2 regions of the Streptomyces sp. NPDC046977 genome follow, and region 1 is predicted to be linked to the other one. Evidence: riboswitches for the same ligand, from Rfam matches in the RefSeq annotation. Region 1 holds a riboswitch; the other holds the start of a gene.
What was found. A riboswitch is a leader RNA that binds a small molecule or an ion and turns the genes downstream of it on or off. The one in region 1 is predicted to bind thiamine pyrophosphate.

Region 1 (7,379 bases):
GCCCGCCGCCCGTGGGGACAGTGTCCCTCCCGGAGCGGTCCGCCGACACCACCAGCGCGGCCAGCGCGGTCGTCAGCGGCACGGCCACCACCAGCCCGATGCTGCCGACCAGGGTCCGGACGATCTCCTCCGCCACCAACTCGCTGCCCGCCACCGCCAGCACGCCGCGCTGCGCGATCGAGAACAGCAGCAGCAGGGGCAGCGCGGCGCCCGCGTACGCCAGCACCAGGGTGTTGACCACCGAGGCGATGTGGTCGCGCCCGATGCGCATCGCCGCCCGGTACAACTTGTGCCAGCTCGCGCCCGGATCGGCGTCCCGGAGCTCCCACACGGCCGAGGTCTGGGTGACCGTCACGTCGTCCAGCACACCGAGCGAGCCGATCACGATCCCCGCCAGCAGCAGACCGTGGATCTCGATGCCCGGATAGAGGTCGTGGATCAGCCCGGTCTCGTCCGAGGTGTTGCCGCTGAGCACCGCCCAGTCGATGAACACCGAGCCCAGCAGCGCGATCAGCAGCAGCGAGCAGAGCGTGCCGAGGACGGCCACCGAGGTACGGGCATTGAGGCCGTGGCACATGTAGAGCGCGATCAGCATGATCGCGCTGCCGCCGATGACCGCCACCAGCAGCGGATCGCTGCCGTGCAGGATCGCCGGGAGGATGAACAGCGTCAGCACCGCGAAGCTGACGATCAGCGCCGCCAGCGCCAGGAACCCGCGCAGCCGCCCGACCACGACCACCGCCGCCGCGAAGAGCCCGGCCAGCAGCCACAGCGGCAGCGCCCGGTCCACATCGGTGACCGAGTACTGCAACTCCTTCGGCGCGCCGGGCGCGTAGGACAGCAGGACCTTCTGCCCCTCGGTGTAGTGCCGGGTCTGGGTCGGCTGCACGATCTCGGTGAAGGTACGGCCGGTGTCCTTGCCCGAGGTGACGCGGATGGTCGCCCGCTCGCAGATCGACGGGGTCTTCGGCGGGGTCGCGCCGGGCTCGCCGGTGTTCGGCTCCGCGTTCACGTCCGCGCACTTGACGTTCTCCACCCGCACCACCCGGCCCGACTGCGTCTGCTGGTCGAAACCGACGCCCGAGCGCTTGTGGGCCGGCACCCCGTTCGGCCAGAGCACCACCAGCCCGACCACCACCGCGGCGACGAACGGGATCAGCACCGCGGCGATGACCTTCCGCAGATGCCGGGAGACCGGCGGCACCGGACCGTGGCCATGGCCGTGACTGTGGCCGTGACTGTGCCCGTGACCGGGGCCGTGGGCGTGGCCGTTGCCGGGGCCGGGGGGCTGCGCATGAGGGGAGTCCACGCGCCGATCATCCCAAGGCGCACTGGTGCGCGCCGGAGAAGACCCGCTAGCGTGGTTCCACCTTTGCACACCGCGGGAGCTCGGAGCACCGGGCTGAGAGGGCGCTGACCGGCCGAGGGCCACCAGCTGCGCCGACCGCTGAACCTGTTACCGGGTAATGCCGGCGTAGGGAGTGGGTCTCATGACCATGCAGGATGCACGCGCGCGCGAAATCGGCTGGCACAAGGGCTACGTGACCGGGTCCCGCCCGGACATCGAGGTCCCTGTCCGCCGGGTGCACCTGACCAACGGCCAGGACGTGACGCTGTACGACACGTCCGGCCCGTACACCGACCCGAACGTGACCACCGACGTCCGCCGCGGCCTCCCGCCGCTGCGGGAGAACTGGATCGTCGCCCGCGGCGACACCGAGGAGTACCCCGGCCGCCCTGTCCGCCCCGAGGACGACGGCCTCAAGCACACCTCACCGCGCGGCGGGCTGCGCAACCTGGACGCCGTCTTCCCCGGCCGCCCGCGCCTGCCGCGGCGCGGACGCGGCGGGCAGGCGGTCACCCAGCTCGCGTACGCCCGGCGCGGCGAGATCACCCCGGAGATGGAGTTCGCCGCGATCCGCGAGAACGTCGCCCCCGAGGTCGTCCGCGAGGAGATCGCGGCGGGCCGGGCGGTGCTGCCGGCGAACGTCAACCACCCGGAGATCGAGCCGATGGTCATCGGCAAGCGGTTCCTGGTGAAGGTCAACGCCAACATCGGCAACTCCGCCGTCACCTCCTCCATCGAGGAGGAAGTGGAGAAGATGACCTGGGCGACCCGCTGGGGCGCCGACACGGTCATGGACCTGTCCACCGGCCGCAACATCCACACCACCCGCGAATGGGTGCTCCGCAACTCCCCCGTCCCCATCGGCACCGTCCCCCTCTACCAGGCTCTGGAGAAGGTCGACGGCAAGGCCGAGGAGCTGACCTGGGAGATCTACAAGGACACGGTCGTCGAGCAGGCCGAGCAGGGCGTCGACTACATGACCGTCCATGCGGGCGTCCTGCTGCGCTACGTCCCGCTCACCGCCCGCCGCAAGACCGGCATCGTCTCCCGCGGCGGCTCGATCATGGCGGCCTGGTGCCTCGCCCACCACAAGGAGAGCTTCCTCTACGAGCACTTCGAGGAGCTCTGCGAGATCCTCGCCGCCTACGACGTCACGTACTCCCTCGGCGACGGCCTGCGCCCCGGCTCCATCGCGGATGCCAACGACGAGGCCCAGTTCGCGGAGCTGCGCACGCTCGGCGAGCTCAATTCCGTGGCCAAGCGGCACGGCGTGCAGACGATGATCGAGGGGCCCGGGCACGTCCCGATGCACAAGATCAAGGAGAACATCGACCTGCAGCAGGAGATCTGCGAGGAGGCGCCGTTCTACACCCTCGGCCCGCTGACCACCGACATCGCACCCGCCTACGACCACATCACCTCCGGCATCGGCGCCGCGATGATCGCCTGGTGGGGCACGGCGATGCTCTGCTACGTCACGCCGAAGGAGCACCTGGGCCTGCCCGACCGTGACGACGTCAAGACCGGCGTGATCACCTACAAGATCGCCGCCCACGCGGCCGACCTCGCCAAGGGCCACCCCGGCGCCCAGGAGTGGGACGACGCCCTGTCCGACGCGCGCTTCGAGTTCCGCTGGGAGGACCAGTTCAACCTGGCCCTCGACCCGGACACGGCACGGGCCTTCCACGACGAGACCCTGCCGGCGGAGCCGGCGAAGACGGCGCACTTCTGCTCGATGTGCGGCCCGAAATTCTGTTCGATGAAGATCTCCCAGGACATCCGGCGGCAGCACGGCGGCACGGCCGAGGAGATCGAGGCCGGCATGGCGGAGAAGTCCGCGGAGTTCGCGGCTTCCGGCAACCGGGTCTACCTGCCGCTGGCGGAGACGGGCGGCAGTTCGGCCGGCTGACCCGGCCGCCTCAGCGGAGGGGGGTCGACCAGGCCACCAGTCCTGGCCGGCCCGCCTCCTTGAAACCCACCGCGAACGGCTTGTCGCCGTCGTCCGTCACCAGGTGGACGCTGCACTCCGTCACGCTGCCGCCCGGCGGGATCGTCCGGGCGACCCAGTCGGACGGACAGCCCGGGATCTTCGTGTCACGGACGAAGGGGGTCTTCCCCGGGATCTGCCGACCGCTCTCGGTGAGCAGGCGGACCTGGCCGGCCTGGTCGGTGTAGAGGTCTTTCGACCCGGTGTTGGTGTAGGTGACCGACGCGTAGTAGGGGATGCCGCGCCGCTCGTTCTCGTTGAGATCGAGATCCAGGCGCGCGAGATCGGCCGGGCTGCCCCGGCGTACGGACACCAGCGTGGCGGGCAGTTCGAGCACGCCGTCCTCGCGGGCGTCCCATTGGACGGGGATGATGTCGCCCGGCTCCGCCAGCCCGGCGGACGCCGCCTCGAGGCCGCCCTCGACGGGCCAGGCGGCGACCGCGCCACCTTCGTCGAGGTAGCCGTCGGCGTTGTGCGTCAGCGACAGCACACCGACGCCCTCGGGCAGCGCGTAGGTCACGCAGGTGGTGTACGAGTCGCCGGGCGCCAGTGTCTTCGGCGCGGTGTCCGCGCAGGGCAGGTCGATCCCGCCCGGCCTGCCGCCGCTGATCCAGACCTTCTCCCCACGCGCCCAGTCGGTGCCGTTCAGTGCGAAATGGCTGTCCACCATGGAGGCGGCGGGGATCGTCTTCCGGCCGATGTTGGCGACCTCGAAGGTGAGGTAGTGGGGGACCAGGTCCTGCAGCTCCTCGTCCACGCGCGCGCCCCGCATGTCCTCCTCCGAGCCCCGGACCAGACTCTTGACCGTGATCCTGACCTCGTACGACCGGTGCTTGGTGTCCGTGTGGACGACGTCCCGCGCGCCGGTCCGCACCGGCAGGTTCGTCCAGGAGGCGGGTCGCTCCACGGCCCCGCCCGCGTCCTGTTCCCCCGTGCACCCGGCGAGGAGGGGTATCGCTGCCGTGCACATGGCGGCCTTTCCGACGTAGCTGGACAGGCGCATGGATTCCCCTTGCCGCACGATGATCCGGATCCGCCGGAGGACTGACGCATCGTAGGACGTCTCAGCGCAGGCAGGTGGCGGGCCCGGCGCGCGACGCTCCGCACGGAGGCGCACGGCACGGCCCCCGGCCCCGGGGTGACTCGGGGGCGGGGGCCGTGGGGGTCAGTTGGGGGCGTGGTCGGGGCCGCCGTAGTCCGGACTGGAGTAGTCGGGGCTGGAGTAGTCGGGACTGGTGAACCGGTGCCCGGGTTCCGGGGAGGACTCCGGGCCGGGGCTGGAGAAGTCGGGGCGGGAGTAACCCAGGCGTGGCATGCGGTGGTTGCCGTCGCCATTGCGGCGGTCCGGCGGGGGCGGGGCGGAGTCCGCGGCCTTGGCCAGGGCCGCGTCGATGAAGGGCTGGAGGCCGCGTTCCAGAAGGGCCCGGCGCCAGATCTCGCGGGCCGCGGTGATCTCGGGCGGTTCGTCGGGTGGACGGTCGGCCCGGGCGGTGGAGCTGTTGCGCAGGGCCGTGAGGAGCAGCCCGATCATGCCGACGACGATGCCGCACGCGGCGACCGCCGCGAAGAGCCAGCCGGCCTGACGCAGGGGAGCGGCGATGTCCGGCTCGGAGTGGCCGAGCGCCAGGGCGTAGCCCAGGACCAGGAAGATCACGGCGGCGGTGCCGGCGAGGACGGGTGTGAGGACGGCGACGATCGCGAACAGCCCGGCGCCCGAACCGTCGGCGACCCCCGGTGCGGCCGCGGCGTAGCCGATGCCGGAGACGGCGGCGACCCGCTGTTCACGGCGTTGCTCGGACAGCGCCTCGCGGGCCTTGAGGTAACTCTCGTACTCCGGCGCCGCGCAGGCGGATATGGGCGCGGCGGCGCTGAGCGCCATGGTGCGCAACTGCTCGGTGTTGAGCGCGTTCCGGGCGTCCGCGAGGGCGGCCCGGGTGCCTTCCGAGTGCAGTGCCGCGTCGAGGACGCGCTCGAACTCCGGGCGGTCCTCGGTGAGCAGATGTGGAGCGCTGTTCATGTGCATCCCCCGATGCTCCGTCTCCGGTGCCGCCCCGGGGTCCGCACTGGATTTCCGGACCGGCTGGGCGGAAGCGGAGGAGAAGCTGCCTACGGATAACCCGATGGTAGAGCGCGGAGGTGACGGGGTGACAGAGTGTTTCCGGAAAATGGGGGTTTCGGCGGCTACAACGGCAGGCGTGCGACCAGGAGTTTGCCCTCCATCGTCACTCCGCCGTCCATGGCCACCGCGAGGTCGTCGGCGTAGACGTGCGGTCCCTCGACGACGGCGGTCCGGTCGGGGGAGTCCGCGGCGTGCTCGCCGCCGGCCTCGCCGAGCAGGTACGGGATGGGGCTGTGGCCGTGCACGACCCGGCGGCCGCCGTAGGTGCCGAGCAGTTCCCGGGCCGCCTGCGCCCCGTCCTCGCCGCGGAAGGCGAAGCGCCGGGTGAACTTGCGGAACAGCTCCCAGCACTCGTCGGCGTCGCCGCGCTGGAGGATGCCGGTGACCGCGTCGTTCATGGCGTCGATGGTCTCGCCGTACTCCAGGTAGGCGGTGGTGTCGGAGTGCAGCAGGAGGTGGTCGTCGGCGAGGGCGGCCGCGTCGAGCCGGGACATCCAGGCGATGTGGTGGTCCTCCAGCCGCTCCATGTCGCTGGTCTGGCCGCCGTTGAGGCGCCAGGCGGCCAGGAAGGTGGCGGTGCCGGCGGCGGAGTTGACCGGGGTGTCGCCGAAGCGGTGGGCGCCGTAGAGCAGCAGCTCGTGGTTGCCCATGAGGGCGCGGGTGTAGCCGCCTGCCGCGGCGGCCTCCGCGGACAGCTGCATGACCAGGTCGATGACGCCGACGCCGTCCGGGCCGCGGTCGGTGAAGTCGCCGAGGAACCACAGGCGGGCGTTGCCCGCCGCCCAGTGGCCTTCGGCGTCGATCAGCCCGATCGCGTAGAGGGCCTCGCAGAGCTCGCCGAGGTAGCCGTGGACGTCGCCGACGACGTAGAGCGGTCCGAGCGGCGGTTCGTCGGCGGCGCCGATGACCGGGAGATCGCGCTGGGTGGGTGTGTACTCCTCGGGGAGCGGCACCTCCTCGACGAGCGTGGGCTCGTAGCCGGTGCCGGACTGCGGGCCCGGAGGCGCCGGTGGCGCACTCTGGGCCGCGGCCTCCGCACCGTGCGGACGCCCGCCGGACCCCGTGCCGAGCATGGGTCCCTGACCTGCCCCCTGAGTCATCGAACCCTCCACCGTCGCGCCACCATCCGCCCATCATAGGAATGACGATGTCGCGGCGTGACACACCTGGTGATAGCGATTTCCTCCGGTCCGGACAAATCCCCCCGGGACGGGCTCATCGCGCCCCGGAGGATGCGCCTCCGCCCGGACGGGCTCGCGGGTCCGCCGCCGCGCTCCCGACCCGTCCGCTTTCCGTACCGCTCATCCCCGGGAGGGCCCGCGCGGCGGGTTCACCGTGGTGCTGGGGGAGCGCCGCTGCGAGGAGGTGCGGACGATGAGATCGGTCGGCATGACCTGCTGGACCGGCCGGCCGCCGTCCACGCCCTCGATGGCGTCGATGAGCAGTTGGACGACGGCGGTGCCGATGCGCCCGGGTTTGAGGGAGAGCGTGGTGATGGGCGGCTCGGTGGCCGCGTAGACCATGCTCTCGCTGCAGCACACCAGCAGCAGGTCCTCCGGGACGCGCAGCCCGTAGCGGCGGGCGGCGGCCAGCAGGTCGGTGCCGTTGGGGTCGAAGAGGCCGTAGACCGCGTCGGGCCGGTCGGGGCGGGCGAGCAGCCGGTCGGCGGCGACGGCTCCGGCGCAGGGGTCGTGGGCCGGGTAGGACTCGACCACCGGTTCCTGTCCGACGCGCTCGCACCAGCTCAGGTAGGCGCTGGTGGACAGCCGGGTGTAGGTGTCCGTGCTGGTGCCGGTGAGCAGGCCGATCCGGCGGGCGCCGGCGTCGGCGAGGTGCTCCAGGATGCCGAGCACGGCGGCCTCGTGGTCGTTGTCGACCCAGGCCTGGACGGGCAGGCTGCCGGCCGGGCGGCCGTCGCTGACCAC
Region 2 (7,379 bases), on a different contig from region 1:
GCGACCGCTCACCATCGGGGACGCGAAGGCGACGGCCGACCTCCTCAAGGCCATGGAGACGGAAGACAGGATCGGCGAGCACTACGACGAGGAGGACACCCTCCAGGAACTGATGGATCCCTACGCGGACCTGGGGCGCGCGAGCCTGGCTGCCTTCGACGGCGATGTGATGGTCGGCTACACAAAGGCCACCTACAAGCCGACCGCCGAGGAGATACACCGGGTCATGGTCGAGGGCGGGGTGCACCCGGACTACCGTCGCCAAGGGGTCGGCACCGTGTTGCTGGAGGCCGGGACAGCGGGTGCGAAGGCGTTGCACGCGCTGCATCACCCGACGTTGAAGCTCGTGGTCGAGGCCCAGCAGGCCGAGCACATCCCCGGCGCGGCCCCGCTCTTCCGCTCCCAGGGGTTCGCGCCGACCCGCTATTACCAGTCCATGGAGCACCCGCTGCGCGGCGCGATCCCGGACACGGCGATCCCCGACGGCCTGCGGGTCGAGCCGTGGTCGGAGGAGAGCGACGAGGAGTTCCGGATGATCCGGAACGAGGCGTTCAAGGATCATTGGGGCAGCGTCCCGGTGCCCGTTGACGCCTGGAAGAACAAGATCACCAATCACAGCTTCCGGCCCGAGGTCAGCTTTCTGCTCCGGGACGTGGCGACCGGAGCCCCGGCCGGCATGCTGGTGACCATGTCGTGGGACGCCGACACGGCGGCCACCGGCGTGCGCGAGGCCTACTTCATGCTCATCGGGACGCTCCGGGAACACCGCAAGCGCGGAGTCGCCGGCGGGCTGATCGCGCACGCGCTGCGCAGCGCCGCCGACCGGGGCTATGGGAAGGCCGGCCTGAGCGTGGACTCGGCGAATCCCAGCGGGGCGTTCGGGATCTACGAGAAGGCCGGGTTCGTGGCCAAGGAGCGGTCCGTGCGGTGGGCGCTCGACGTCCAGTGACCGGGGTGCGTGGGTGTCGCACGAATCGTCGCCCGTCATTCGGACGCACACGGCGTCGCTCACGCCCCCGTCTGCGCCCGCAGGGGGAGGCCAGGGGGCGCGCAGCCAAAACCGCGGTGGCTGCGGCGGCCGGTGCTCCGATGCTTCGACTCGCCGCCGCGTGAGCCTTCCAAGCCCGGGCACAGGTCGGGCTGCCGCGGGCGGGGCAAGGAGTCGGCCCGATGTGCGGACAGCGGTCGCCGAGCGGCCCCTCCGCGGGGCGAAAGACCTGCGCCCATCCTTGAGCAGTGTCCTTCACCTCTGGCGCCGGACCCAGGGCGGTTCGGTAGGTGACGCCGGACACGCTTGTCCCTTCGCCCAGCCGGGCGAGGGGAGTTGTTGCGTCCGCCCATCGGCAAGTCCCCCGGCGAACACAACAAGGACATAGGCGGAGCTGGGGTTCATGGACGGTCTCACCGCCGATGGACGCGGCCCGTCGTGGTCCTGCTCGCGGCGGTTGAGGTGCCACATGCCTGCCTGATGCACGCGGAGGCCGGCAGGAACCTGCCTGGCCCGGCCGCCGCTATGCGGGGCGCCCATTGATCGACCGCCGGTCCCGGTAGGCGCCGGCCGCGGCTTGTGCTCCCTGGTGCGAGGAACCCCCGTAGGCGTGACCGGCACCAGGGAGCCGACGGCGGGAGACCGCCCGAGTCTCCTTTTCTACGGGATCGAATCGTAGGCGCTCGCGGATTCCCATTTCTTGTCGAACTGGTCCCTGAAGAATGTGTACCAATCGCCGTCGTTGCGACGAGTCACGGTGAAGGTGGGGCGCTGCCAATGATTGGCCCGGAAGGTGGCGAGGCGCATGATCATTTTCCCTCGGTCCGTCGAGGGATCGGAGGCGATCACTGTGTAGTGCGGCACATGGGTCAGGGTCCTGATTTCCAGCCTTCCGGAAACGGGACCGGACAGCGGTGCCGCGAGCCTCCTGAGGTTGCCTTCCAGGTTGGCACTGAGGTCGTCGGCGCTGCGGTTGGCGGCTTCACTGGCCGCGACGGCCATGGCCGGGCTGTTCGGCTCGATGACGAGGATCTTGACGTTCAGGCCCGCGGTGACGGCTCTCCTCAATTCCTGCTCGTACGACGCCAGGTGCAGTTCAAGTGTCCAGCCGTGGAGCCACAATTCGCGGGACGACGAGATCATCTCCTTGATCTCGTCGGCGTCGTCCACCTCGGTGAAGAAGCGGTCTGCGTTCGATCGAGCGAGCCCGGCGAGAGAATCGTTGATCCTGTCGCCCTGTGAGCGAATTCTGAGAAGTGAGAATCCTACGAGAGCCAGTACTGCCAGAACACCGGAAGTAATGACTTCTGGCGAAGTTTTGCCGACCAGCCCTAGAACGCCGAATGCGACGGCTGCGACCAGCGTCACGTAGAGGTCGAGACTGTGCATCACGCTGCGTACGGTCCGCGAGAATCGGGAACCTGAATCGGACATGCCGCCCCCCTGGGAAGAATCGCTCCAGAAGTGTTGTCTCCAGGGGCGGGTGGCGTGAACCGGGCCGTGCGGAGTCGGCCGGCTGTCGAGCTCGAGCCAGGTCGGGTCAGCCGTCGAACCAGACGACCAGGCGGACGCCCTCGTCGCCGTGGAGGTTCGCCAGTGTGCGCATCACCGACCAGACGGGGGCCCAGTCCCTGTGCGGCACGGCATCCTTGCGGCGGAGGCGGCCGATGCGGAAGAGGCGGTCGCCGTCCGGCCACTCGGTGCCCTCGGCGTAGACCCTGCCCGCGTGGTGGAGGGTGTGGTGGTCGGTGTGACCGGAGAGCTCGGCGAAGCGGGTGAGGCCGGAGTTCTGCCCGTGCATCACCCAGGTCCCGTCGGGGCTGCGGCGGTACTCGTGAACGCAGTCGTCGACCTCGTTCGCGATCTCCTCCCAGTCCGCGGCCTTCAGCTCCGCCCAGGTGATCCAGGATGCGTCGGGGCAGGTCCGAGCCCCAGGACTGGACGTCGGCGAGGGTCTCCCGCGACGCGTCGGACGGAAGGCCGCGGAGATCGGCGAGCGGGCGGAAGGAGGTGGTGTCGCGGACACCGAACAGCGACCCGAAGGCGACGTAGGAGCGCCCGTTGTACAGATGCATGAGGTTGATGGCCCTGAACCAGACCCGGTCGTCCTCGTCCAGCCAGTGATCCCAGCGGCACTCTATGAACCCGTAAATGTCCGTCCCCATGACGGGAATTGTTCTTCGTCGGGGCGAGGAGGGCGACGGGATTTCCGCTGTGCCGGCGCCCGGACGGGCGTGTCGGCTGCTCGCAGTCGCCCCCTCGCGGCGCGGACCGCGTCGTCCGGGCCGTCTGCGGGCCGTGAACGGTCGGTCGAGGCCGACCGCGGTCGACAGGGGACACCGGAGAGTGACGGGGGCCTCACCCGTCCGACCTGGGGCGCCCCAAACGATCTGCGACACTGGACGGACCATGCCTGCACCCGGAGAACTCACTTTCGTCGCGCCGCGCGCCGCCAAGAAGCCGCCGCGGCACCTCGCCGACCTCACGCCCGACGAGCGGCGGGAGGTGGTCGCGGAGCTGGGGGAGAAGCCGTTCCGGGCCAAGCAGCTGTCGCAGCACTACTTCGCGCGGTACACCGACGACCCGGCCGCGTGGACGGACATCCCGGCGGCGTCGCGCGGGAAGCTGGCCGAGGGGCTGCTGCCGGACCTGATGTCGGTCGTGCGGCACAGCAGCACGGACAACGACACGACGCGCAAGACGCTGTGGCGGCTGTTCGACGGGACGCTGGTCGAGTCGGTGCTGATGCGCTACCCGGACCGCGTGACGATGTGCATCAGCTCGCAGGCGGGCTGCGGCATGAACTGCCCCTTCTGCGCGACCGGGCAGGCAGGCCTGGACCGGAACCTGTCCACCGGCGAGATCGTGCACCAGATCGTCGCGGGCATGCGCGCGCTGCGTGACGGGGAGATCCCGGGCGGCCCGGCGCGGCTGTCGAACATCGTCTTCATGGGCATGGGCGAGCCGCTGGCCAACTACAAGCGCGTGGTGGGCGCCATCCGCCGGCTGACCGACCCCGAGCCGGACGGGCTGGGGCTGTCGCAGCGGGGCATCACCGTCTCCACGGTCGGCCTCGTGCCGGCGATGCTGCGTTTCGCCGACGAGGGCTTCAAGTGCCGCCTCGCGGTGTCGCTGCACGCGCCCGACGACGAGCTCCGCGACACCCTGGTGCCGGTCAACACGCGCTGGAAGGTGCGCGAGGTGCTGGACGCCGCGTGGCACTACGCCGACGTGTCCGGCCGCCGCGTGTCGATCGAGTACGCGCTGATCCGGGACATCAACGACCAGGCGTGGCGCGCCGATCTGCTGGGGCGGCTGCTCAAGGGCAAGCGCGTGCACGTCAACCTGATCCCGCTCAACCCGACGCCGGGCTCGAAGTGGACGGCGTCGCGGCCCGAGGACGAGCGGGCGTTCGTCGCGGCGCTGGAGGCGCACGGCGTCCCGGTGACCGTGCGCGACACCCGGGGCCAGGAGATCGACGGGGCCTGCGGGCAGCTGGCGGCTTCCGAGCGCTGAGCGGCGCTTGCTAGGGTGGCGGTCGTTTGCGGCCGTTTGCCCTGAACGGCCTGAACGACAACAGAACATCCGACAGGGGAGCGCACACAGCGCTGAGAGTGCGGCACGGCCGCAGACCCTCGAACCTGATCCGGGTCATACCGGCGTAGGGAGTCACTTGATGAGCACCATCCGTCGGCGTGCCGCCGGCACCGCCCTCGTTGTCGCGCTCGGCGCGGCGTCCCTCGCGGCCTGCGGCGGAGGCGGCGATTCTGCCGCCGGCGGCGGTTCCAGGACCGTCACCCTCGTCAGCCACGACTCCTTCGCCGCCTCGAAGGCCGTGCTGAAGGAGTTCACGCGGCAGACCGGCTACACGGTCAAGGTCCTGCGCGGCGGTGACGCGGGCGCTGCGGTCAACCAGGCCGTGCTGTCCAAGGGCAACCCGCAGGGCGACGTCTTCTTCGGCGTCGACAACACCCTGCTCTCCCGCGCCCTCGACAACGGCCTGTTCACGCCGTACGAGGCGAAGGACCTGGACAAGGTGCCCGCCGCCCTGCAGCTCGACGCCGCGCAGCACCGCGTCACGCCCGTCGACTTCGGCGACGTGTGCGTCAATTACGACCGCGCCTGGTTCGCCGCGCACAAGGTGCCCGTTCCCGAGACTTTCGACGACCTGGTCAAGCCGGAGTACAAGGACCTGCTGGTCACGGAGAACGCCGCGACCTCCTCCCCGGGTCTGGCCTTCCTGCTGGCGACCACCGCGAAGTACGGGGACGAGGGCTGGCAGGACTACTGGACCAAGCTGAAGGCCAACGGCGTCCAGGTCGTCGACGGCTGGGAGCAGGCGTACTACGACAACTTCTCCGGAGCGGGCGGCGGCAAGGGCGACAAGCCGCTGGTCGTGTCCTACGCCTCCAGTCCGCCCGCCGAGGTGCTCGCGCTGAAGGAGCAGCCCGCGCAGGGCCCGACCGGCGTGGCGACGGCCACCTGCTTCCGGCAGATCGAGTTCGCCGGGCTGCTGGACGGCGCGAAGAACACCGAGGGCGGCAAGGCGCTGATCGACTTCCTGCTGAGCCGCGCCTTCCAGGAGGACATGCCGCTCAGCATGTTCGTCAACCCCGCCCGCGGCGACGCGAAGCTGCCCGAGGTCTTCACCAAGTACGCGCCCGTGATCAGCGGTTCGGCCACCGTCGAGCCGAAGAAGATCGCCGCGAACCGTGAGCAGTGGGTCAAGACGTGGTCCTCGCTCGTGCTGAAGTGACCGGAGCGGCCCGGCGCAGGGCGGCCGCCGCGCGGCCGCACGCCGTGCGGCTCGGCCTGATGGCCGTGCCGGCCGCCTTCTTCGCGGTGTTCTTCGGCTACCCGGTCGCCGCCATCGTCACCCGCGGGCTCCGCGAGGGCGGCCGATGGCGCCTGGGCCGGTTCGCGGAGGTGCTGGGCGATCCCGACATCCTGCACGTGCTGTGGTTCACCTGCTGGCAGGCGGCCGCCTCGACCGCGCTGACCCTGGCGGTCGCCCTGCCGGGCGCCTATGTGTTCGCGCGCTTCGACTTCCCCGGACGGCATCTGCTGCGGGCGGTGGTGACCGTGCCCTTCGTACTGCCGACGGTCGTCGCCGGGTCGGCGTTCCTCGCGCTGCTGGGGCGGGGAGGGCTGCTGGACGAGCTGTGGGGGGTGCGCCTGGACACCACGGTGTGGGCGATCCTGCTGGCGCACGTCTTCTTCAACTACGCGGTGGTCGTACGGACCGTGGGCGGCCTGTGGGCGCAGCTCGACCCGCGGCAGGAGGAGGCCGCGCGGGTGCTGGGTGCCGGGCGGTTCGCCGCGTGGCGGCGGGTGACGCTGCCCGCGCTCGCGCCGGCCGTGGCGGCGGCCGCGGTCATGGTGTTCCTCTTCACCTTCACGTCCTTCGGGGTTGTGCAGATCCTCGGCGGGCCCGCGTACTCCACCCTGGAGGTGGAGATCTACCGCGAGACCGCGCAGCTGCTGGACCTGCCGACCGCGGCCGTGCTGACGATCGTCCAGTTCGCCGCCGTCGTCGGCATCCTGGCCGTGCACGCCCGGACGGTACGCCGCCGCGAGAGCGCGCTGCGGCTGGTCGACCCGGCCGGGACGGCCCGGCGCCCGCGCGGCGCGGGCGAGTGGGGGCTGCTGGCCGGGGTGCTCGCGGTGGCCGCGCTGCTGATCCTGGTGCCGCTCGGCGTCCTCGTCGAACGGTCGCTGGACGGGCCCGCGGGATACGGCCTGGACTTCTACCGCGCGCTCGGCTCCTCCGACGGCAGCGGCGGCACGTTCGTGGTCGCGCCCGTGAACGCCGTGTGGAACTCGCTGGAGTACGCGGCCGCGGCGACCGCGATCGCCCTGGCCGTCGGCGGCCTGGCGGCGGCCGCGCTCACCCGGCGCGCCGGGCGGTTCGTCCGCGGCTTCGACGCGCTGCTGATGCTGCCGCTGGGCACCTCCGCCGTCACCATCGGCTTCGGCTTCCTCATCACCCTCGACGAGCCCCCGCTGGACCTGCGGTCCTCGTGGATCCTCGTGCCGCTCGCCCAGGCGCTGGTCGGGGTGCCCTTCGTGGTGCGCACCATGCTGCCGGTGCTGCGTGCCGTGGACGAGCGGCTGCGCGAGGCCGCCGCGGTGCTCGGGGCGTCACCCCCGCGCGTCTGGCGCGAAGTGGATCTGCCGCTGGTGCGGCGGGCCCTGCTGGTGGCGGCCGGCTTCGCCTTCGCGGTCTCCCTCGGAGAGTTCGGGGCGACGGTCTTCATCGCGCGGCCCGACAACCCCACGCTGCCGGTCGCGGTGGCCCGGCTGCTCGGGCGGGCCGGCGAGCTCAACTACGGGCAGGCGATGGCGCTGAGCACCGTGCTGATGCTGGTGTGCGCGGGCGCGCTGCTGGCGC

Region 2: another riboswitch for thiamine pyrophosphate. It lies ahead of ABZ883_RS29155 (thiamine ABC transporter substrate-binding protein); the one in region 1 lies ahead of thiC (phosphomethylpyrimidine synthase ThiC).

What each region holds. Positions count from the first base shown of each region.
Region 1 is NZ_JBEYWO010000005.1:121,110-128,488, reverse strand. It holds gene ABZ883_RS09815 (YibE/F family protein) at 1-1,309, opposite strand, end outside; TPP riboswitch at 1,372-1,499, shown strand; gene thiC (phosphomethylpyrimidine synthase ThiC) at 1,491-3,257, shown strand; gene ABZ883_RS09805 (hypothetical protein) at 3,268-4,338, opposite strand; gene ABZ883_RS09800 (hypothetical protein) at 4,501-5,352, opposite strand; gene ABZ883_RS09795 (metallophosphoesterase) at 5,517-6,554, opposite strand; gene ABZ883_RS09790 (LacI family DNA-binding transcriptional regulator) at 6,756-7,379, opposite strand, start outside.
Region 2 is NZ_JBEYWO010000022.1:111,471-118,849, forward strand. It holds gene ABZ883_RS29135 (GNAT family N-acetyltransferase) at 1-949, shown strand, start outside; gene ABZ883_RS29140 (hypothetical protein) at 1,649-2,380, opposite strand; gene ABZ883_RS29145 (hypothetical protein) at 2,529-3,014, opposite strand; gene rlmN (23S rRNA (adenine(2503)-C(2))-methyltransferase RlmN) at 3,398-4,504, shown strand; TPP riboswitch at 4,569-4,673, shown strand; gene ABZ883_RS29155 (thiamine ABC transporter substrate-binding protein) at 4,665-5,744, shown strand; gene ABZ883_RS29160 (iron ABC transporter permease) at 5,804-7,379, shown strand, end outside.